3 regions of the Pseudoalteromonas sp. SW0106-04 genome follow, and region 1 is predicted to be linked to each of the others. Evidence: predicted binding sites of a transcription regulator. Region 1 holds the regulator's gene; each other region holds the start of a gene.

Region 1 (6,449 bases):
TGACAGCTGCGTCAATGACTTCGATATTGGCATCACCTTCAAGAATTTCAGTAACCCGGCGACGAAAAAAGCTTGAGTCGTCAACTATTAGAACTTTGACAGCCATTTAATACTCGATTTTAGTTAACGCTGGAGCGCCCAGCGTAATGTTTTAGCATGCTTGGCACGTCTAGAATTAAGGCTATGCCACCGTCTGAGGTAATTGTCGCCCCGGCCATACCTGGTGTGCCTTGCAGCAGCGCATCCAGAGGCTTTATGACTACTTCCTCTTGACCAATCAGCGAATCCACCACAAAGCCGACCTTTTTAGTACCAATTTGAACGATGACGACATGGCCTTCGGCTTTACGTTGAGTGCGGTCCGCACCTTTGACTAACCAATGCTCTAAATAAAATAGTGGTACAGCTTTTTCACGCACAATAATGGTGAGCTGACCATCAACAATGTTGGTTTTGGTCAAATCAAGGTGGAAAATCTCACTAACAGCCGCCAATGGCAGAGCAAAGGTTTGTTCACCAACAATCACCATCAGCGTTGGCAAAATAGCAAGCGTCAACGGTACTTTGATATCTAGACGGGTACCAACACCGAGCTGTGAGTCGATATTAATGGTGCCGTTAAGCTGGCTGATCTTGGTTTTCACCACATCCATACCCACACCACGCCCAGAAATATCAGAAATTTCCTCTTTGGTGGAGAATCCAGGTGCAAAAATAAGGTTATAGGCTTCCGTGTCACTCAACCGAGCGGCTTGGTCGTGATCAATAACCCCTTTGCTAATAGCGATTTTCTTCAGTTTTTCGGCATCCATCCCAGCGCCATCATCGTGGATGCTCAGGAGAATGTGGTCGCCCTCTTGAGAAGCCGATAAGCGCACCGTACCGGTGCGAGGTTTACCTGCTGCTTCTCGAACATCAGGCATCTCAATACCATGGTCCACTGAGTTACGTACTAAGTGCACAAGTGGGTCAGCGAGGGCTTCGACAAGGTTTTTATCTAAATCAGTCTCTTCCCCTTCAAGGACCAAGGAAATATCTTTTTGTAAGCTGCGGGCAAGGTCACGTACCACACGTGGGAAGCGGCCAAATACTTTCTTAATTGGCTGCATCCGAGTTGCCATCACCGCACCTTGTAAGTCGGCGGTGACCACGTCAAGATTAGAGATAGCCTTACCCATAGCTTCACTGTTGTTATTATTCGCTAAGGTAATAAGACGATTACGCACCAATACCAGCTCACCCACCATATTCATGATCTGATCTAGTCGTTTGGTATCGACACGCACTGTCGTTTCTGCTTGTGGCGGTGGTGCGGCTTTAGGTGCCGGTTTTTTGGCATCCCCACTGCTAGGCGGGGTGCTCCCCTTAGCCGTGCTTGGCGCTGGTTTTGCGGCCGCCGGTGCTTGACTAGGCGCTGGCGTTGCCGGCGGTGTATCTTTAGCTTTACTTTGGCTTACTGGCGCCGCAGGCTTTTCAACGGGCGCTGGCGAAGCGTCTGCCGAGCTTGCTTTAGGCGCATTGCCTTTACCATGCAGCTCATCAAGTAGCGCATCAAATTCATCTTCGGTAATGTCTTCATCATCACCACTGGCCGACTCTGATTCGCCCGAAGCGGTCGGTGCACTCTGCTGCGCAGCTCCCTGCTCGTCGGCGCTCGGCGCGGAACCATTATCGCTAATGGCACCAAAGCTGCCTGCGCCATGTAATTCGTCTAGTAGCGAGTCAAACTCATCATCGGTAATATCTTCATCATTACCGGATGCTCCAGCATCCGCTGACCCTTCACCCACAGACGGGCCTTTGCCTTGGCCGTGCAATTCATCAAGCAAGCTTTCGAATTCATCTTCGGTGATTTCATCAATCGCTTCGCCTTCGTCACTGCCAGCACTTGGCGCATCGAACAAAATATCATCGCCAAAATCATCGGCCCCTGATGCGTCATTTTCAGGCACGGGTTCGGGTTCAACAACAGGTTCACTGGGAGTTGCGGCAGGTTCAGGCACTGCAATAGGTGCCTCATCTTCGGATTCAGGTTCGCTCAGTTTATGCAATACAGCAAGTAACTCAGGGTCTGCAGGTTGCGGCTGCTCTCGTGCTTGAATAAGCGCAAACATGTCGTTAATTGTATCGAGCGCTTGCAGGATCACGTCCATCAGTTCAGAAGTAACCTGGCGCTTACCTTGGCGCAGAATATCAAACACATTCTCAGCACCATGGCAGGCATCCACCAACTCATTCATGCCGAGAAACCCAGCTCCCCCTTTAACAGTGTGGAAGCCCCGGAAGATAGCGTTGAGCAAGTCTTTATCATCAGGGTTATTTTCAAGCTCTACTAACTGCTCAGAGAGCTGCTCCAATATCTCACCTGCTTCGACTAAAAAGTCCTGTAAAATATCTTCATCTACTTCAAAGCTCATGCAGCCGCTCTCCTCTTTAGAAGCCTAAACTAGACAACAAGTCGTCTACTTCATCTTGGCCTGAGACCACGTCATCACGTGATTCTGTGTCTATAATTGGCCCTTCTGGACCTTCTGCGTTCACAGCTGGTTTTGCTTTTTGTTGTTCAACCACCGGTTCTTCACCTTCGTTGCCCGCAAACACAGTTAATAAATTAATAAGGCTGTCTTCTACCTCGCGCACCAGCTCGATTACGCGGCGAATTACTTGCCCTGTTAAATCTTGGTAATCTTGCGCCATCAGCACATTGTTAAGTAGATCGTGCAGCTCCACTGTGCTGCCTTGAGAGCGGTTCATAAAGCTATCGAGCTGATGACACAACTGCTTGAACTCACCTAATTCGAGATCACGACGCATCAATTTATCCCAAATGGGTTTAATTTGATGTAGTTCAGTGGATAGCTGCTCAGCGATGGGCAAACTGGCTTCCACGGCATCCATGGTTTTGTTTGCCGCCTGCTCGGTCATTTCCATCACATAATTAAGACGCTGCTTAGCATCGGGAATGGCTTCTTGCGTGAGGTCGTTCAAGCGCGTATCGAGTTGGAAATTCTTCAACGACTCGTGAAGCTGCCGCGTCAACTTGCCAACCTCAGCAAACAGTTCGGACTGTTCCTTGGAAGCAGCATCGAGGATCAGCTGATCGGCTTTCTCCTGCTCACCTTGCTCAAGAAACGATACAAGCTGTTTGGCTTGCTCTAGGGTAATGTGAGGTGCAGCGGGAGCTGACATAAACCTCTCCTTCTCGGTTAACCTAAGCGCTCAAATACTTTATCCAGCTTGGTTTTTAATGTAGCTGCGGTAAAGGGCTTAACAATGTAACCGTTCACGCCAGCTTGGGCAGCGGCAATGATTTGTTCTTTCTTCGCCTCTGCAGTTACCATCAGTACTGGAATGTGCTTTAAGCTGTCGTCGGCGCGAATTGCACGGAGCAAATCGATACCCTGCATACCTGGCATGTTCCAATCGGTAACCACAAAGTCAAACTCTTGGTTTTGCAACATGGGCAGCGCGGTACTACCATCGTCCGCTTCTTGCACGTTGGTAAAGCCTAAATCACGCAATAGGTTTTTAATGATTCTTCTCATAGTGGAAAAGTCATCGACCACGAGAATTTTCATGTTTTTATCCAAAGTATCCTCCAGTGAGGTATGAACCTTTATTCTTACTACTAATTGACCCAGTCATTGACTTTCGCTTTGAGCTTAATCATTGCCTGACCATGTATCTGACTCACACGGGACTCACTTACGTCCAGTATTTGCCCAATTTCTTTTAAATTCATTTCATCGTTATAATACAACGATAATACCAATGCATCACGCTCGGGGAGAGAATTAATTGCCGCTACTAATGCTTGGTTAAAGCGTTCATTGTGAACGCTGATGTAGGGCCGCCCCGTTTGAGATTGTTCACAGCTCGGGGTGAGTACATCTTCATCGACACCTAAGTCTTCGATACCGAGCACTTTAGAGCAATTAACATCGTTTAAAATATGATGGTATTCATCGAGCGAAATATCAAGTTTTTCAGCTACTTCAACATCCTTTGGTTCCCGACCTAGGGAGGTTTCTAATTCATGTACAGCGGTAGCTACAGCGCGGCTATTGCGATGTACCGATCGTGGAGCCCAATCTCCTCGTCGTACTTCATCAAGCATCGCACCACGAATACGAATACCAGCAAACGTCTCGAAACTGGCGCCTTTACTGGCGTCAAAGGTTTTTGATGCCTCAATGAGGCCAATCATGCCGGACTGAATGAGATCATCGAGCTGCACACTCGCCGGCAGTCGAGCCAGCAAATGACATGCAACACGCTTGACCAGCGCGGCATGGCGCTCGACCAGAGTGTTTAATTGTAATTGATCTTGATATCCAGCCACTTTATTCATAAATCCGAACAACAGTTAATTATTGACCAGCTTTTCAATGAAGAACTCCAAATGCCCCGATGGTTGATTCGGGGTTGGCCACTTTAATGCCTTGCCAGCGAGACTTTTCAACGATACCGAAGCGGGTGAGTTAGGGAATAACTCCACAACGGCTTTCTGGCGACGCGTTGATTTTCGCATGTTTTCATCATAGGGCACGGTGGCCACTAATTCGAGCGCCACATCTAAAAATCGGTCGGTTACTTTGGAGAGTTTGGCAAATAAGTCTTGCCCTTCACGCTGGCTGCGTACCATATTGGCAACGACTTTGAATTTGTATACGCCATGTTCACGACTAAGCACCTTGATCAACGCATAGGCATCGGTAATTGAGGTTGGCTCATCACAGACCACCACCACAACATCTTGCGCAGCACGCGAGAAGCTCAGTACCATATCGGAGATACCGGCGGCGGTGTCGACAATGAGGACATCAAAGTCGTTATCGAGCTCGCTAAACGCACGGATTAAACCTGCATGCTCTGCAGCACTCAGTTCAACCATGCTCTGTGACCCCGATGTTGCCGGAGCAATACGAATGCCTGCAGGCCCAGTTACCAGTATATCACGCAGTTCGCACTCACCACTTAGAACATGAGAAAGGTTTTTTTCAACACGCAGACCAAGCATAACGTCACAGTTTGCCAGTCCTAGGTCAGCATCTAACACTAAGACACGTTTGCCTTGCTGACCCATGGCAATAGCTAAATTCAAAGAGACATTGGTTTTACCGACGCCCCCTTTGCCACCGGTCACGGCGATTACTTTTACGCCTTGGCTATTGTTTTGATTCATTTTTCGAAGGCCACTTGCTTGATCGTGCACTGTGTTAATCATACATTCCTACTGCCTGAGACGCCACTGTTTGGCGCCCTGCTGGTGCCGCTGATTTTTGTGTTTTTTGGCGTTTGATAAACAATTGTTCAGCTTTTCTAACCATTTTTTCTGAGTTAGCAACGCGAATATCTTCTGGAACGCGTTGACCGTTAGTAAGATACCCTATTGGTAAGCGATTTTGAATCGCTACACTAATAATCTCGCCTAAACTTAGACTTTCATCAAGTTTGGTGAAAATACAACCACTTAAGTCAACTTTTTGGAAGTGCCTTACGGTCTCTTGAAGCACTTCATGTTGTGCTGTGGCACTGAGCACTAAATAACTACGAATATCGACTCGCGTACTGCGCATGAGCGTGTTTAATTGCTCACTTAAACGTAAATCGCGCTGGCTCATTCCCGCTGTGTCAATTAATACTAGACGTTTATTGCGTAATTGATAAAGCACATCGGCCAATTCATTGGCATCTTTTACTTGCTTCACAGGGCAACCAATGATGCGTCCATAAGTTGCTAGCTGCTCGTAAGCACCGATACGGTATGTATCCGTGGTGATCAGCGCAACCTTGTCAGCGCCGTATTTTTGCGCCCCTAATGCGGCCAGTTTTGCAACCGTCGTGGTTTTGCCTACGCCCGTAGGGCCGACTAACGCATAGACGCCGCCATGACGTAAAATCTCATTATTGGTGGTGTGTAGCTGCTTTTGCACCATATCCAGGGCTGCACTCCATGCCTGCTTGCGCGATACATCGTCTGGTACATAACGCACCAACTGCTCAGCCACTTCAGTGTCGATGCCCATGCCCTGCAAGCGCTCGATAAAGCAGGCACGAGTTGGATCGCGGCGCGCTCGGTCCTGATGTAATAAGCCGGATACTTGATGTTCAAGAAGCTGACGAATGGCATTCATCTCATCGCGCATGGCACTGATCTCTTCGCTGTCCATGGCCTCTTGCTGTACAGAATCATTGGGCTGGCGATGTAGCTCGTCAAAACCGTCACCGTCTAAATCATCACCCATGGACTGCGCTGCAGCGCGGGCTTGAGTTGGCTCTGCTAGCGTTGGCTGCGGAGCATAGTGATTGGCCGGCGCGGCGCGATGGCGAGGCTGTTCAACGGGCTCTTCAGGCGCGCTCATATCAATACCTGATTGCGAAAACATGTCGGCGAGAGCAGCATTCTTTGGTTTCGGGCTCTGACGCTCTAACAACGCCTGTAATGA
Region 2 (6,449 bases), on a different contig from region 1:
GCGAGATCGGTTACATGGCTATTATCGGTGAGCTGACTGTACACTGGGGATTGGGCCACAAATCGTGCCGCTTGCATCCCGGTATAATGCATGCCAGAGACTGCGCAGCCCATAACAATGGCGCTGAGAATACGATAACCGGTTTGCCCTAGAGTGCTGCGTCCTGTGGGTTGTAAATATAAATGAGCGGCTAGGCCGAGCCATGCGAGAATAACCGCCACTAATACAGAGACAACAAACCAAAGTGGGTCATAGCCTAGCATCGGCCCTAGGCGCATGGCGGCCATCCCCGTGTAATGCATAATCCCTATGCCAGCGCCCAACAGCAGGGCACTGAGCGCAAGCTTGGCTCGAGATAGATTGTTGGTACTGAGTAAATGGAACCCTAAGGCGGTGGCTAAAAAGACAGGGATGAATGACACCACCGTCACTGTGAAATCATAGTCGACGCTGACGCATAGGCTAAATGCCAGCATCCCGATAAAGTGCATGCTCCACACGCCAGCGGCAAAAGCGGCGGCACTTGCAGGCAGTGCCATGCGATAAAATGGGGAGTGGCGTTGTTGTTGAGCAAACTCCCTTAATTGCAGTGCAAAGAAAGATGTAAAAATAGCAATAGTGACCGAAAGTAACACTAAGGCCCAATCATAGCTGCCATTGACCAGCAATTCGGGAGCAGGGTCGGTGATAAAAAATTGAGAAAGCATAAAGTACTTCGATACTCCAACAACGGATGCCAAGTAGCAATCACAGCCTAGCACACTGAAAAACCACGTGTCGCGCACTAAAGTGAAAGCCCCTGTATCTTACAATAACACTGATTGTTCTATCAGCGCAGCGACGGCTGAGTTTATTTATTTATGAGTGCGCTGCAAGCTTACCCAAGGGCGTAATTACGGTATCATATTAGTAGCGCTGCAAAGGATGTACTTAATGTTAGCACAATGTTTGGCAAACTCTTTTAGTTCAAGTAATTACAACAAAGGTTTAATATGAGTAGGCAATATGATGTGCACTACAGCCGTCGACGAACGCTCGCTTTGGTGGTCAAAAATCAACAAGTGAGTGTGAAAGCGCCTTATGGGGCATGTCGTGATTTCATTGCAGACTTCGTTGAGAGCAAACAGGCGTGGATAAACAAACAATTACATAAGCAATCTGATATTGAAGCGGCTAGGTATAACCCTTGGCTACATCGTCGCATTATGCTTTTCGGTCAATTACGTGCAATAGAGGTAAGCGAGAGTTCACTTAAGCAGACAGATAACCAAACGATACACATCGTAATCAGTAAGCGAGTGAAGCATCGCCAGCGCTATTTTAATCAACAGCTATTGGCACTGATGCACGATGAATTATCTGATCACTTATCGGCCCGCATAATGCAGTGGCAAAAGGTGATGAATATCGCCGCTAACGGCATTAGCGTTAAAGTGTACAAGCGTCGTTGGGGCAGTTGCGATTCGCGCGGTGAGTTATGTTTTAATACCTTGTTGGCAGGAGCTCCGCATTGGGTTATTGACTATGTCATTGTTCACGAGCTGGCGCACCGGGTACATATGGATCACAGCCATCAATTTTGGGCACTGGTTAATGGCTACTACGAGCATACTGACCAAGCGCGATTATGGCTTAAAGAGAATGCACATCTGTTGGATTTTGTACGATAAGAAAGTGGTGGAGGGAGCTGGATTCGAACCAGCGAAGGCAATGCCGTCAGATTTACAGTCTGATCCCTTTGGCCGCTCGGGAACCCCTCCGATAGAATGATGTGTGTTGTTAAGTGGTGGAGGGAGCTGGATTCGAACCAGCGAAGGCAATGCCGTCAGATTTACAGTCTGATCCCTTTGGCCGCTCGGGAACCCCTCCTAAACAACGGCGGCGATAATAGCAAACTCAGTGTCCAAGTAAAGAAAAAAACTAAAGAAAGCTGAAAAAAGGCCGATAACTGCTTAGAAGTAATTCAGGTTGAATAAAGTTTATGCAAGTTAAGCCCATCATTCGTAACGAACTACAAATGGACTCGCAATTATGTCGCAGTGTCCATGAGGCCCGTCGTGGGGACTTTGCTTGGCTGTTAGCATCATTATCAGCAGATGCACTCGATTTTGCCCAGTTTCACCTTCCCAAATCGGAACTAGAATCTCACCAAGTGGATGAGCAGCAGTTGCGATTGCAATTAGGCGCTGCGCCTGCAAAACCAACGGCATTACCGGATTACCACATAGATAGAACTCAGCATGACAGGGCATTATTGGCGCAAAGCTCAATGACAACTCTGCGATTAAAAGAGTGTCTAACCCCCGAGCCTTTGGCAGTGCGAGACGACAAAACCTATGTTCCACTACCTATAATTGATAATTGCGATCCGAGCGTACAGGCAAAACATCATCGCCAATATGAGCCACTGAACGAGCCGCAAATGGATAGTGCAGCCTTTTACGATCAACTTGTGGATATGAATAAGTCCTCGTCTTTAGCACACGCGTAGTGGCCTGCGCATATCAGGGTGTAATAGTGGGTGCGAGCAGGGTGCAATAGCAGGTGCGAGCCAAGGGGTTCTTGTACTAATTAAGCGAATACCTAAAGCTGCCACTGGGCGGCGGCATCACATCAAGACATACAGCATTTTTTGAATTTATTGCCACTTAAGCATGGGCAGGGATCGTTGCGTTTAAGCTTTACGTCAGCGGCTTCAAACAACCGCCCGCTGTCGTATTTCCACTGGTGGTGGCGTTGAATGAACTGTGAACGTTCATGAATACAGTGAAGGGTGTCAGCAATGATGTAAAAAGCCTTAAATTCAACATAGGCCAAAGCATCGCCAGGCTCATAATCCATTATCTGTAAGCGCACAAAACGCGCAGCTTGGGCAAATTCAGCCACTTCCTCTCTGGGGTTTTGTTCTAGGGCTTTCTCTGAGCAGGTAAAACATAAGTAATCAATAGCTTGTTCACAAAATGCACTATAACGAGAGCGCATCAGGCTCTGGGCGTCGGGGGCATCAATAGCTCTACTTACAAACCGGCCGCAGCAATCAGCAAAAGGCTGCGGCAATCCACAATGGCACATCGCATTTTCTAACTACAAGGAATCACGCCACTATATTAGCAGACTTGTAACTGCGAGGGCACAGTTGTTTGTTCGCTGGCGTTATGCTCGGTAGTGAAACAGTAAAGCTGTGCTTTAGCTTGGTGGGTATTGAGTTGTAAGGCTTCGAGTTGCTGCTGTTTTAAAATATCCGTCCAGGTGATCACCGCCGCAAAACGGCCATTTTGCAGCGCACAATTAAGCATGTATTCCATATCAACAACATGTTTAGCCCGAATTACCAGCAATTTATTCGTGTCGATAGAGCAAGCGTCCAATAGGTGGCGGCTAGGCACATTGTCAGGGGCGACTAATAGCGTCCAGCCATTATTTTGATTGTAGCGATGAACGATTTTAAGCATCTCAAATGTTGCAGAGATCTCATCCTCAGTTTTTACGATATTGATCACATTAGGGTTATCTTGCTGATAGCTTTTAACATGACGAACACTTGCTGTATGTAACATAATTGCCTCGCTGTGGATTTTGTGAACCATATACAGTGTTTTATACAGTATATGTATACAGTAGTTTATACAGTTATTCAGTGCAAGTTTTTTTGTTTCTTTTTTAAACGTCTTGTTTGTTGCTTTAAACGCTTAGCGATACCGAAGAAGCTAAAGCTGTATTTCGGTGCCAATATTGCTGCGTAAACATGCGGTCATTTGTCCGCATTTATGCTAGTATCCGCCGCTTCTATTTTACGTATCACTGTTTACTCCTATGTTCGAAAGACTGTTCAAAATAAAATCGCATGGAAGCTCCGTTAAGCGCGAGGTTATCGCAGGACTCACGACCTTTATCACCATGGTGTACATCGTGTTTGTCAACCCGGCAATGCTAGCAGAGGCGGGAATGGACCAAGGGGCAGCATTTGTAGCGACCTGTATTGCTGCTGCTATCGGTTGCTTTATTATGGGTTTTTGGGCGAATTATCCGTTGGCATTAGCGCCAGGCATGGGCTTAAATGCATTTTTTACCTACGGCGTAGTATTAGGTATGGGTTACACCTGGCAGGCGGCTTTAGCGGCGGTGTTTATGTCGGGGTGTATTTTTTTAGCGTTGAGCCTATTTAAGGTCAGAGAATGGATAATCAATGCCATTCCACTGGTACTTAAGCGCGCTATTGCCACGGGGATTGGCGCTTTTCTGGCGCTCATTGCACTGAAAAACGCGGGTATTGTTGTTGCCAGTCCAGCCACGCTCGTTCAGATGGGTGATATTACCAGCAGTGGGCCTTTGCTCGCTATCCTGAGCTTTTTCGTAATAGCGGCGTTGTTGTATCGTGATATCAAAAGCGGCGTATTGATCAGTATTATGTTGGTTACAGGCATTGCGTTATCCCTGGGGCTGGTTGAATATCAAGGGGTGATCTCAGCGCCACCGTCCATCGCTCCTACCTTTATGCAATTAGATTTTGCCTCGGCGTTAGAGTTATCCATGCTCAGTGTCATTTTCGCATTCTTGTTTGTGGATTTGTTCGACACCTCAGGCACCTTAGTGGCGGTAACGCAAAAAGCGGGATTGGCCGATGAGCAAGGGCGTATGCCACGTTTGGGTCGAGCACTGAGTGCCGATAGTACGGCGACAATTGCTGGCTCCATGCTTGGCACCTCTACGACCACTTCCTACATTGAGTCGGTATCCGGTGTGTCAGTGGGTGGGCGTACAGGCTTAACAACTGTGGTGGTGGGCTGTTGCTTCCTACTGATGATGTTTTTTGCTCCTTTGGCAGCCATGGTTCCAGCTTATGCAACAGCGGGTGCGATTTTGTATGTCTCGGTGCTCATGCTGCAAAACCTTAAGCTGGTTGATTGGGATGATATGACAGATGCGATTCCAGTTGCTGTGGTGCTGTTGATGACGCCGTTAACTTTTTCCATTGCCCACGGCATTGCCCTTGGCTTTATCGCTTATACGGCGGTGAAATTAGTGTGTAATAAGGCGGCGGAGATTAGCTTGAGTGTGTGGATTCTAACAGTACTATTTTTGCTTAAGTTCATGTTTTTATCTTAGTAAGCAAGGTCATATATAACAGCTAAAAAGGCACAGCTATGACGCTGTGCCTTTATTTTTTGTATGAGCCAACGAGCTTCAAAAAACCAGTCTCTATTGTCACTTGTCGCTCCTTGACGTCGTACTTCGTAGTTGTACTTTAGCACACTCAGAAGCATGGCTAGCCCTGCGTACTGGCGCAGCATTATGGAGAGTTTGGTTTTGGGTGTTCGCACACACAGCTGGATGGTATGTATGGCTCAATGATTGAAGGTAGTGGGCAGATTTTGCGTAAGGTATTTACCCTGCATGGCCCGGTACAGGCAGCAGATAGGCGATGTTTGATATCGGCCTATCTGTTATAGCTTGATTTACGCTGTTACCACTTTTTCTTTGGCGCGAATAACACATCCAAATCGTCTTTTTCTTCCTCTTCGCGTTTTTTACGGGCGGAGGCGTTAGAGGCTTTCAACTCAGAGCTGATCTCGTTGAGATAATCCTCAAGCTGATTTTTCTTATTCGTGACATAGTCGTCGCTGTAATTCAGGGCGGTAATTGTGGCATACGCCTTTTCGAAATACTGCCGTGCCGAGCCAACCATATTAGCGTTTCTTGCAGCCACGCCGCGCTTAATTTGGCTTTCAATATTTATCTTTAATTGCAGGCGCTCAAAGGTTTTGTCTTCTTGCATAAACACAGGGGTATCGATTTTGCCCTTGCTGTGTTCAGAGCGCATGATGGTGCGCAGCTTCTTTATTCCCTGTATCAATGAAATAAGCTGTTTATCATGATCGGGAAGAACAAAGTTCTCGCCCATATTGGCGCTCTCATCAACGCCACTGGTTAAGCGAGTTTTTGCATCATTAAGCCGAGATTTAAGCTCTTTCGAGGAGGGTGACAACTCAACCATGGCGGCAAGCGCATCGTGAATTCGACGATAAAGAATCATCATCACATTATTAGATAACGGGATATTGACACTGTTGACCAGCACTTCTTCCGTCTCTTCTATTATTTTTTTCTGCTTTGCGAGCTCTTGGCGGCGCTGAGCTTCTTGCTTTTCTTTATGCTGTTGCACTGCACTTACCCAAACCGCAATAACGATAAGCGCGACAATTAACATAATAATGATAGAGACTATCATACCCCGATTCTCTTACTCATTGAGTTGCCCAATTACCACCCATCTTAACCGAAAGAACCTAGGTTGGGGTAGTAATACACGTTAAATTCATGAAATAACATTAAATAAAATAAGAGTATAGGAGAACATCGCAGCCTTGAACATAAATCAACAGTACCGAGACATAATTAAATGTGCTAGCCTAGCTAATTGCAATAGCTAAAATGTATAAGAAGATGGG
Region 3 (6,449 bases), on a different contig from region 1:
TCGTTAAAGCAACGGCTCTTTTTATTGCTATCTACAGCTGCGAGCTGCTGTGCGGTGAAAACGCCATTATTAAGCACTGTATTAATAATATTGCTGGCGTCAGCAAAATGCTCCTTAGGCAAATAGCGGTTATCTGAGCGCGGGTAAGTAATTAATTTATGCTTCTCATATAAGCTTTGACAACAATCTAATACCGCCTTCGCGGAGAGAGAAAAGCGCTTCGCTGCATCTATTTGCAGTGCCGATAGGTTATAAGGCAGAGGAGCTTGTTCTTGCTTTTGCTCTTTGCTTAAGTCGGTCACACTTGCCGGTTGGCCGACAATCCGGCCGACTACATTTTCTGCAAGCTTACGCAGCAATACTCGGCCCTGTTCATCTTGATAGGCCCGACACGCTTCGCTTGGTTGCCACTTCAGCCAAAATGACTCGCCTTGTACTGTAGTCACTTGCGCGTGCACCTCATAAAACGGCTTACTAACGAACTCGGCTATTTCTTTATCTCTGGCGACCACCAGACCCAGCACCGGGGTTTGTACCCTTCCCACTGAGAGTACCCCTCGATAACCGCTTTTTTGTCCCGCCAAGGTATAAGCTCGTGTTAGGTTCATGCCAAACAACCAGTCGGCGCGCGAGCGGGCGAGTGCTGAAACACTCAAAGGCACAAACCGGGTATTGGGCTGCAGCTGGTTCAGGGCTTTTTTCACTGCAGGCAAGTTCAAATCACTGATCAGTAACCGCTCAACCGCTTGCTTTTTATGTTGCGGCAAAGGCACTTGATTAATCACTTCATCAACCAGCAACTGCCCTTCTCTATCGGGGTCGCCGGCATGCACTAAGGTGTGAGCTTGCTTTATCAGCTTCTTAACTAAAGTGAGTTGTTTACGAGTTTTGCTTTTCGCTTTTAGCTGCCACTGCTTCGGAATAATAGGCAAGTGTGCTAATTGCCACTTTTTAAAAGCGGGGTCGTAGTCATCAGGCTCAGCTTGCTCAAGCAAGTGACCGATACACCAGGTGACACAATCGCCATTGCCAACCTCTATATAGCCTTCTTTTTTTTGCTGAGGTTTGGGCAAGGCTGCGGCTATGGCACGGCCCAGAGAGGGTTTTTCGGCAATATAAAGCTTCATGACAACAACTGGCTATTTATACAGTTATTACAGTGTAGAGTATAATTACGAGCTAGGAAAGAGTGCGCGCAGCGGTTTTGTTTCTTCTTGCCTGCAACCAAAACAGTATCGGTAAATAGCACAGTATTAAAGTAGCGCTGTTTATGATCGGTAATAGGGTTTTGTAAAGGTATGCGCTATTAAATGTTAAATCCCATAAATGGCGATCGGCGACACGCCAAAGCTGTAAAAAAGGCGCGGCCACAACAATAAGCTGGCCAGCAATACTTTGCCACATGTGCACTTTGCCACGAATGCCCCAATAAGCAATTATTGCCATCCAAATAATATCGTTGCTTGCCCATACGACATAACGCCAAACTTTATCGGTATCATGGTCGAGCAGCATGTCGTGGATAAGAGTGCCGAAAAGGAAAAAGCCTGCTGTTAATAACGCGAACCGTAGAGCCTTACCTTCTTTACTAAGCCAAAAAAACACAATGGCTGGCACCAAAAAAGCTGCCGAACCATTGTTCATTAAAATTAAAAACTCTCCCAACCAAGAAGGCAAAATTTTTTCCTATTTCTTGATCTGTTGGAGCTTCTCGGTCTTGTCGTCATCGCCATTGCCATTGCCTGGCATATCATTGAATTTATAAAGATGTAACATATTCGTTCCCTGTCTATTCAGCTTTAATTCAGTTGCTAAATTACCGTATTTTTGGCACAAAGCCAATAGTTACTGCACAACTTCAATGGGGTCAGATTCTTTGGCTTTACCCTGCATGATTGAAATCTCGACGCGGCGATTACGCTTACGATCTTCATCAGTTTCATTGGGCACTAATGGCCGTGTATCTGCGCGCCCCACCACGACCATTCTACTTTTATCAAAGTCATCAACCTTTTGCATTTCACTGGCAACCGCGACTGCGCGCATCGCGCTCAGGTCCCAGTTGTTGGTATAGAGCTCATTAGAGACTTGGAAGTCATCGGTGTGCCCCGAGACAGTGATTTCTCCGGGTACATCTTTTAGTAATTCAGCAATATCTTGAATAATAGGCTTAAATTTTGGCTGTAAGAAAGCACTGCCGGAGGGAAAAGAGCCGTTTTCACGGATGCGAATAATTATTTGCTGCCCTAGAGATTCCAGTTCTATGGCGCCGTCAATAATTTGCTGTTCTAGCTGTTGTGCAATTTTCTTCACCAACTCATTAGTGCGCTCTTGGTCTGCTGCGGCGATGGCTTGCTGTTGCGACTGCTCATCGGCGGTACTGGCAGACTCCCCGCCGCGTTGATCCCCACGCTGCTCTTTACGACCGCCTGCGGAGTCTTCTTCCCCAGCTTGGAACTCCAGCATTTGCTGTGTCATTTCAACAGTCTGCTGTTGAATTGTTTCGATGGGCGTGGGGTCTGGGCGCCCCGGTTTAAATTCCATGGCAATGACACTGGTTCCTTTAGGTATATCTTTTACTTCCAGTTTATTTTGCACACCAAAAGCAAACTTCATGGAACCAGCAATTTGCTTAAACTTGAGCACATCCATCTCGGAGAACGCCAATAGCAATACGAAGAAACACATCAGTAGCGACATCAAGTCTGCGAACGTGCCCATCCAAGCCGGTAATCCGGGAGGGGGGCATTTGCAGGGTTTTTCATCCGACATACTTACTCCTCGGTATCAACTTGGCGCTTGGACTCTGCCAGATAATTTTTCAGAATGCCTTCGATAACTTTGGGGTTTTGTCCGTCTTGAATACCTAAGATAGCGTCTAAGATCAGCCGTTGATTGAGCTCTTCTTCGTCTTTGCGTAGTTCTAACTTGGATTGGATAGGAATAGCTATCACATTGGCGAGAAACGCACCGTACAATGTGGTTAGTAGCGCCACCGCCATCGCGGGGCCAATCGCTTTAGGGTCATCCATGTTAGAGAGCATCGCCACCAACCCGATCAAGGTCCCGATCATACCCATTGCCGGGGCTATATCACCCAAGGCCTTAAATAGGCCAGCGCCTTGCTCATGGCGAGCGGTGGTTAACAAAATATCTTTTTGCAAAGTAGCACGAACTACATCGGCGTCATGGCCATCAACCAACATATCAATGCCTTTGCGCATAAACTTGTTTTTAATCTCTGCCTCTTCTAGCGCTAAAAAGCCCCCTTTACGAGCAGAGTCTGCCAGCTCTACAGCCTTCTCAATAAGCTCATCAGGTGATTCAATCTTAAACATGAAGGCCTTGCCGGCTACTTTCCCTATGGTGAAAAATTGCCCCATGGTGTAGTTAGCAAGCACGATAAAAAGAGAACCACCAAATACAATTAGCACCGAGGGAGTGTTATAGAACATGCCCACATCACCACCAAGCACCATAGACATGACAACGAAACCAATCGCGCCGAGAATACCTATTATGGTTGCTAAATCCACATGTCCTCCACCCACTTTCTATTCAGCGCCTTCCCACTAAAGCCCTATATATGGCCAGGGAATATCAGACGTTATTATAATTACTCTTGAGATATCGGCAACTTGCTGAATTACTTGAATCATTTTTTTAAAATCGCGAAGCGACAATATTAAAACTAGCATGCCTACACAGCTTTGCCGTGAAAATCGCATCCATCTTTGACCTAGTCCACGATTCCCCCTAAAATTGGCGCTCTTATTAGGTGTAGTGAGTGACAAGGCCATGGCCCAAAAAAAACCAGAAAACCTAAGCTTTGAAGAAGCCATTAATGAATTAGGGCAAATTGTAACTGATATGGAGCAAGGAGAATTGTCTTTAGAGCAATCTTTAAAGCAATTCGAACGCGGTATTGGTCTGGCAAATGCATCGGCTCAAAAGCTTGATAACGCCCAGCAGAGAGTAAGCATGTTAATGAGCAACGACCTAAACGCTGAGCTCACCCCAATGGATGATCAAGAGTAGTCGCCCCTGTGAATTTAAAACATGCCTTAGCACAGGCACAACAGGATGTGCTACACACCCTACAGCGTTATTTTCAAACACAGCAACAAACACAGCCTCAATTATTGGCGGCAACGCAGTACTGTATTGAAAATGGTGGCAAGCGCTTGCGACCATTTTTAGTCTATGCTGTAGGTAATATGCTTGCAGCACATCAAGACGATCTTCACAAAGCCGCTGCAGCCATTGAGTGTATTCATAGTTACTCTCTGGTGCATGATGATTTACCGGCCATGGACGATGATGAATTACGGCGCGGTCGACCCACCTGCCATATCGCATTTGACGAGGCCCACGCTATTTTAGCTGGCGACACCTTGCAAACCATTGCCTTTGAGCTGCTCAGTAGCACTGACTTTGATATCGGCGCTAACCAACAGTTAGCACTGATACGAAGTTTAAGCCAAGCTTCAGGGCTGTTGGGTATGGTAGGCGGCCAAGCGCTAGATATCGCGGCCACCGATAAAGCGATTTCCTTAAATGAACTTGAGCATATTCATCGTCTAAAAACCGGGGCATTGCTAAGCTGCGCCATTGAGCTGGGCTATTTGTGCTCCCCGAACGTAGAAAACAGCACACGTGCTGCATTAGACGATTACGGCCGTGCCATCGGCCTGGCTTTTCAAGTGCAAGATGATATTTTGGATGTTGAAGGAGATACCGCCACGCTAGGAAAGCCGCAAGGCTCTGATGTGGCTGCAAATAAATCTACTTATCCTGCGCTTATGGGCCTTGATGGTGCCAAAGATAAGATGCAGCATTTGTATCAACAAGCTATTGATGCGGTGTGCCCGCTCCCATATGACACCCGTGTTCTCGAGCAACTCGCGGGCTATATCATCGCTAGAGATCATTAAAAATGACTACTGATGCGAAGGGCTGGTTTGATATACTTCAGCCATCGCAGTAAAGGATAAAACGACGCATGAATTTGGATAGTAGCAAGTATCCCTTATTACAACAGGTCAGCAAGCCTGAACAACTTCGCGAGCTACCGCAAGAACGGTTAGGCGCGTTTAGCCACGAACTGCGGGACTACTTACTAAACTCCGTATCGCAAAGTAGCGGTCACTTTGCCTCCGGGCTCGGCACGGTTGAACTGACTGTTGCGCTGCACTATGTGTATAACACCCCGTTTGATCGCCTGATTTGGGATGTAGGCCACCAAGCCTATCCGCACAAACTGATCACCGGCCGCCGTGAGCAAATGCACACTATTCGCCAAAAAGATGGATTACATCCGTTCCCTTATCGCGGAGAGAGTGAGTACGACACCTTTAGTGTCGGTCATTCGAGTACCTCCATCTCCGCCGCACTAGGTATGGCTATTGCTGCGCAAAAAGAAGGCCAAGGCCGTAAAACCGTTGCCGTCATCGGCGATGGTGCTATCACTGCGGGCATGGCCTTTGAGGCGATGAACCACGCTGGCGATATTAATTCCGACATGTTAGTCATTTTAAATGACAACGAGATGTCTATTTCAGAAAATGTCGGCGCGTTAAATAATCATTTTGCGCGTATTCTCTCCGGTAGCTTTTACGCCAATATTCGTGAGGGCAGCAAAAAGCTCTTATCAGGGTTACCGCCAGTGAAAGAACTGGCTAGCCGTATGGAAGAGCACCTTAAAGGCATGGTTATACCGGGCACCTTCTTCGAAGAGCTTGGCTTTAATTATATCGGCCCAATCGATGGCCATGATGTCAACATGCTGGTCGACACCCTGCGCAATATGCGCAACCTCAAGGGTCCTCAGCTGCTGCATATAAAAACCCAAAAGGGCAAAGGTTATAAGCCTGCTGAAGCCGATCCTATTGGTTACCATGCTGTGCCCAAGTTTGACCCGACCGTGACTAAATTACCCAAATCTAAGCCGGGCGCACCGACCTTTTCAAAAGTGTTCGGCGATTGGTTGTGTGATATGGCCAGCGTTGATGACAAACTGATGGCCATCACTCCGGCAATGCGCGAAGGCTCGGGCATGGTGCGCTTCTCTAAAGAGTATCCACAACAGTATTTTGATGTTGCCATTGCAGAGCAGCATGCGGTCACACTCGGTGCAGGTTTTGCGTGTGAAGGCCTAAATCCCGTAGTAGCAATTTATTCAACCTTCTTACAACGAGCCTACGATCAACTTATTCATGATGTAGCGCTACAGGAATTGCCTGTGCTCTTTGCCATTGATCGCGCTGGCGTGGTTGGCGCCGACGGGGAAACTCATCAGGGCACGTATGACTTAAGTTATTTACGCTGTATTCCTAATATGGTCATTATGGCGCCGGCTAACGCCAATGAATGCCGTAATATGCTCTATACCGGACATCAGCTTAATAAACCCGCCGCTGTGCGTTATCCTCGTGGCAGTGCTGGCGACG

The links. Region 1 encodes FliA, which starts transcription of late flagellar genes. Its sites were predicted from a motif close to CTAAAGNTNNNNNNNNNNNNGCCGATA; they were not measured.
Region 2: the regulator FliA is predicted to act here: its motif matches at 1,921-1,947, upstream of W04_RS16115 (VC2046/SO_2500 family protein).
Region 3: the regulator FliA is predicted to act here: its motif matches at 3,629-3,655, upstream of pomA (flagellar motor protein PomA).

What each region holds. Positions count from the first base shown of each region.
Region 1 covers NZ_BCAI01000011.1:57,978-64,426, reverse strand. The annotation lists gene W04_RS13140 (chemotaxis response regulator protein-glutamate methylesterase) at 1-106, opposite strand, end outside; gene W04_RS13135 (chemotaxis protein CheA) at 120-2,417, opposite strand; gene W04_RS13130 (protein phosphatase CheZ) at 2,434-3,189, opposite strand; gene cheY (chemotaxis response regulator CheY) at 3,207-3,590, opposite strand; gene W04_RS13120 (RNA polymerase sigma factor FliA) at 3,629-4,351, opposite strand; gene W04_RS13115 (MinD/ParA family protein) at 4,367-5,227, opposite strand; gene flhF (flagellar biosynthesis protein FlhF) at 5,220-6,449, opposite strand, start outside.
Region 2 covers NZ_BCAI01000016.1:63,719-70,167, reverse strand. The annotation lists gene W04_RS16135 (MHYT domain-containing protein) at 1-707, opposite strand, end outside; gene W04_RS16130 (M48 family metallopeptidase) at 993-1,670, shown strand; tRNA gene W04_RS16125 (tRNA-Tyr) at 1,676-1,760, opposite strand; tRNA gene W04_RS16120 (tRNA-Tyr) at 1,785-1,869, opposite strand; gene W04_RS16115 (VC2046/SO_2500 family protein) at 1,982-2,491, shown strand; gene W04_RS16110 (YchJ family metal-binding protein) at 2,614-2,982, opposite strand; gene W04_RS16105 (SulA-like leucine-rich domain-containing protein) at 3,108-3,557, opposite strand; gene W04_RS16100 (NCS2 family permease) at 3,814-5,106, shown strand; gene W04_RS16090 (hypothetical protein) at 5,465-6,229, opposite strand.
Region 3 covers NZ_BCAI01000006.1:3,269-9,717, forward strand. The annotation lists gene W04_RS08415 (DNA topoisomerase III) at 1-1,127, opposite strand, end outside; gene W04_RS08420 (hypothetical protein) at 1,180-1,677, opposite strand; gene W04_RS08425 (flagellar motor protein MotB) at 1,846-2,772, opposite strand; gene pomA (flagellar motor protein PomA) at 2,775-3,536, opposite strand; gene W04_RS08435 (exodeoxyribonuclease VII small subunit) at 3,799-4,038, shown strand; gene ispA ((2E,6E)-farnesyl diphosphate synthase) at 4,047-4,934, shown strand; gene dxs (1-deoxy-D-xylulose-5-phosphate synthase) at 5,003-6,449, shown strand, end outside.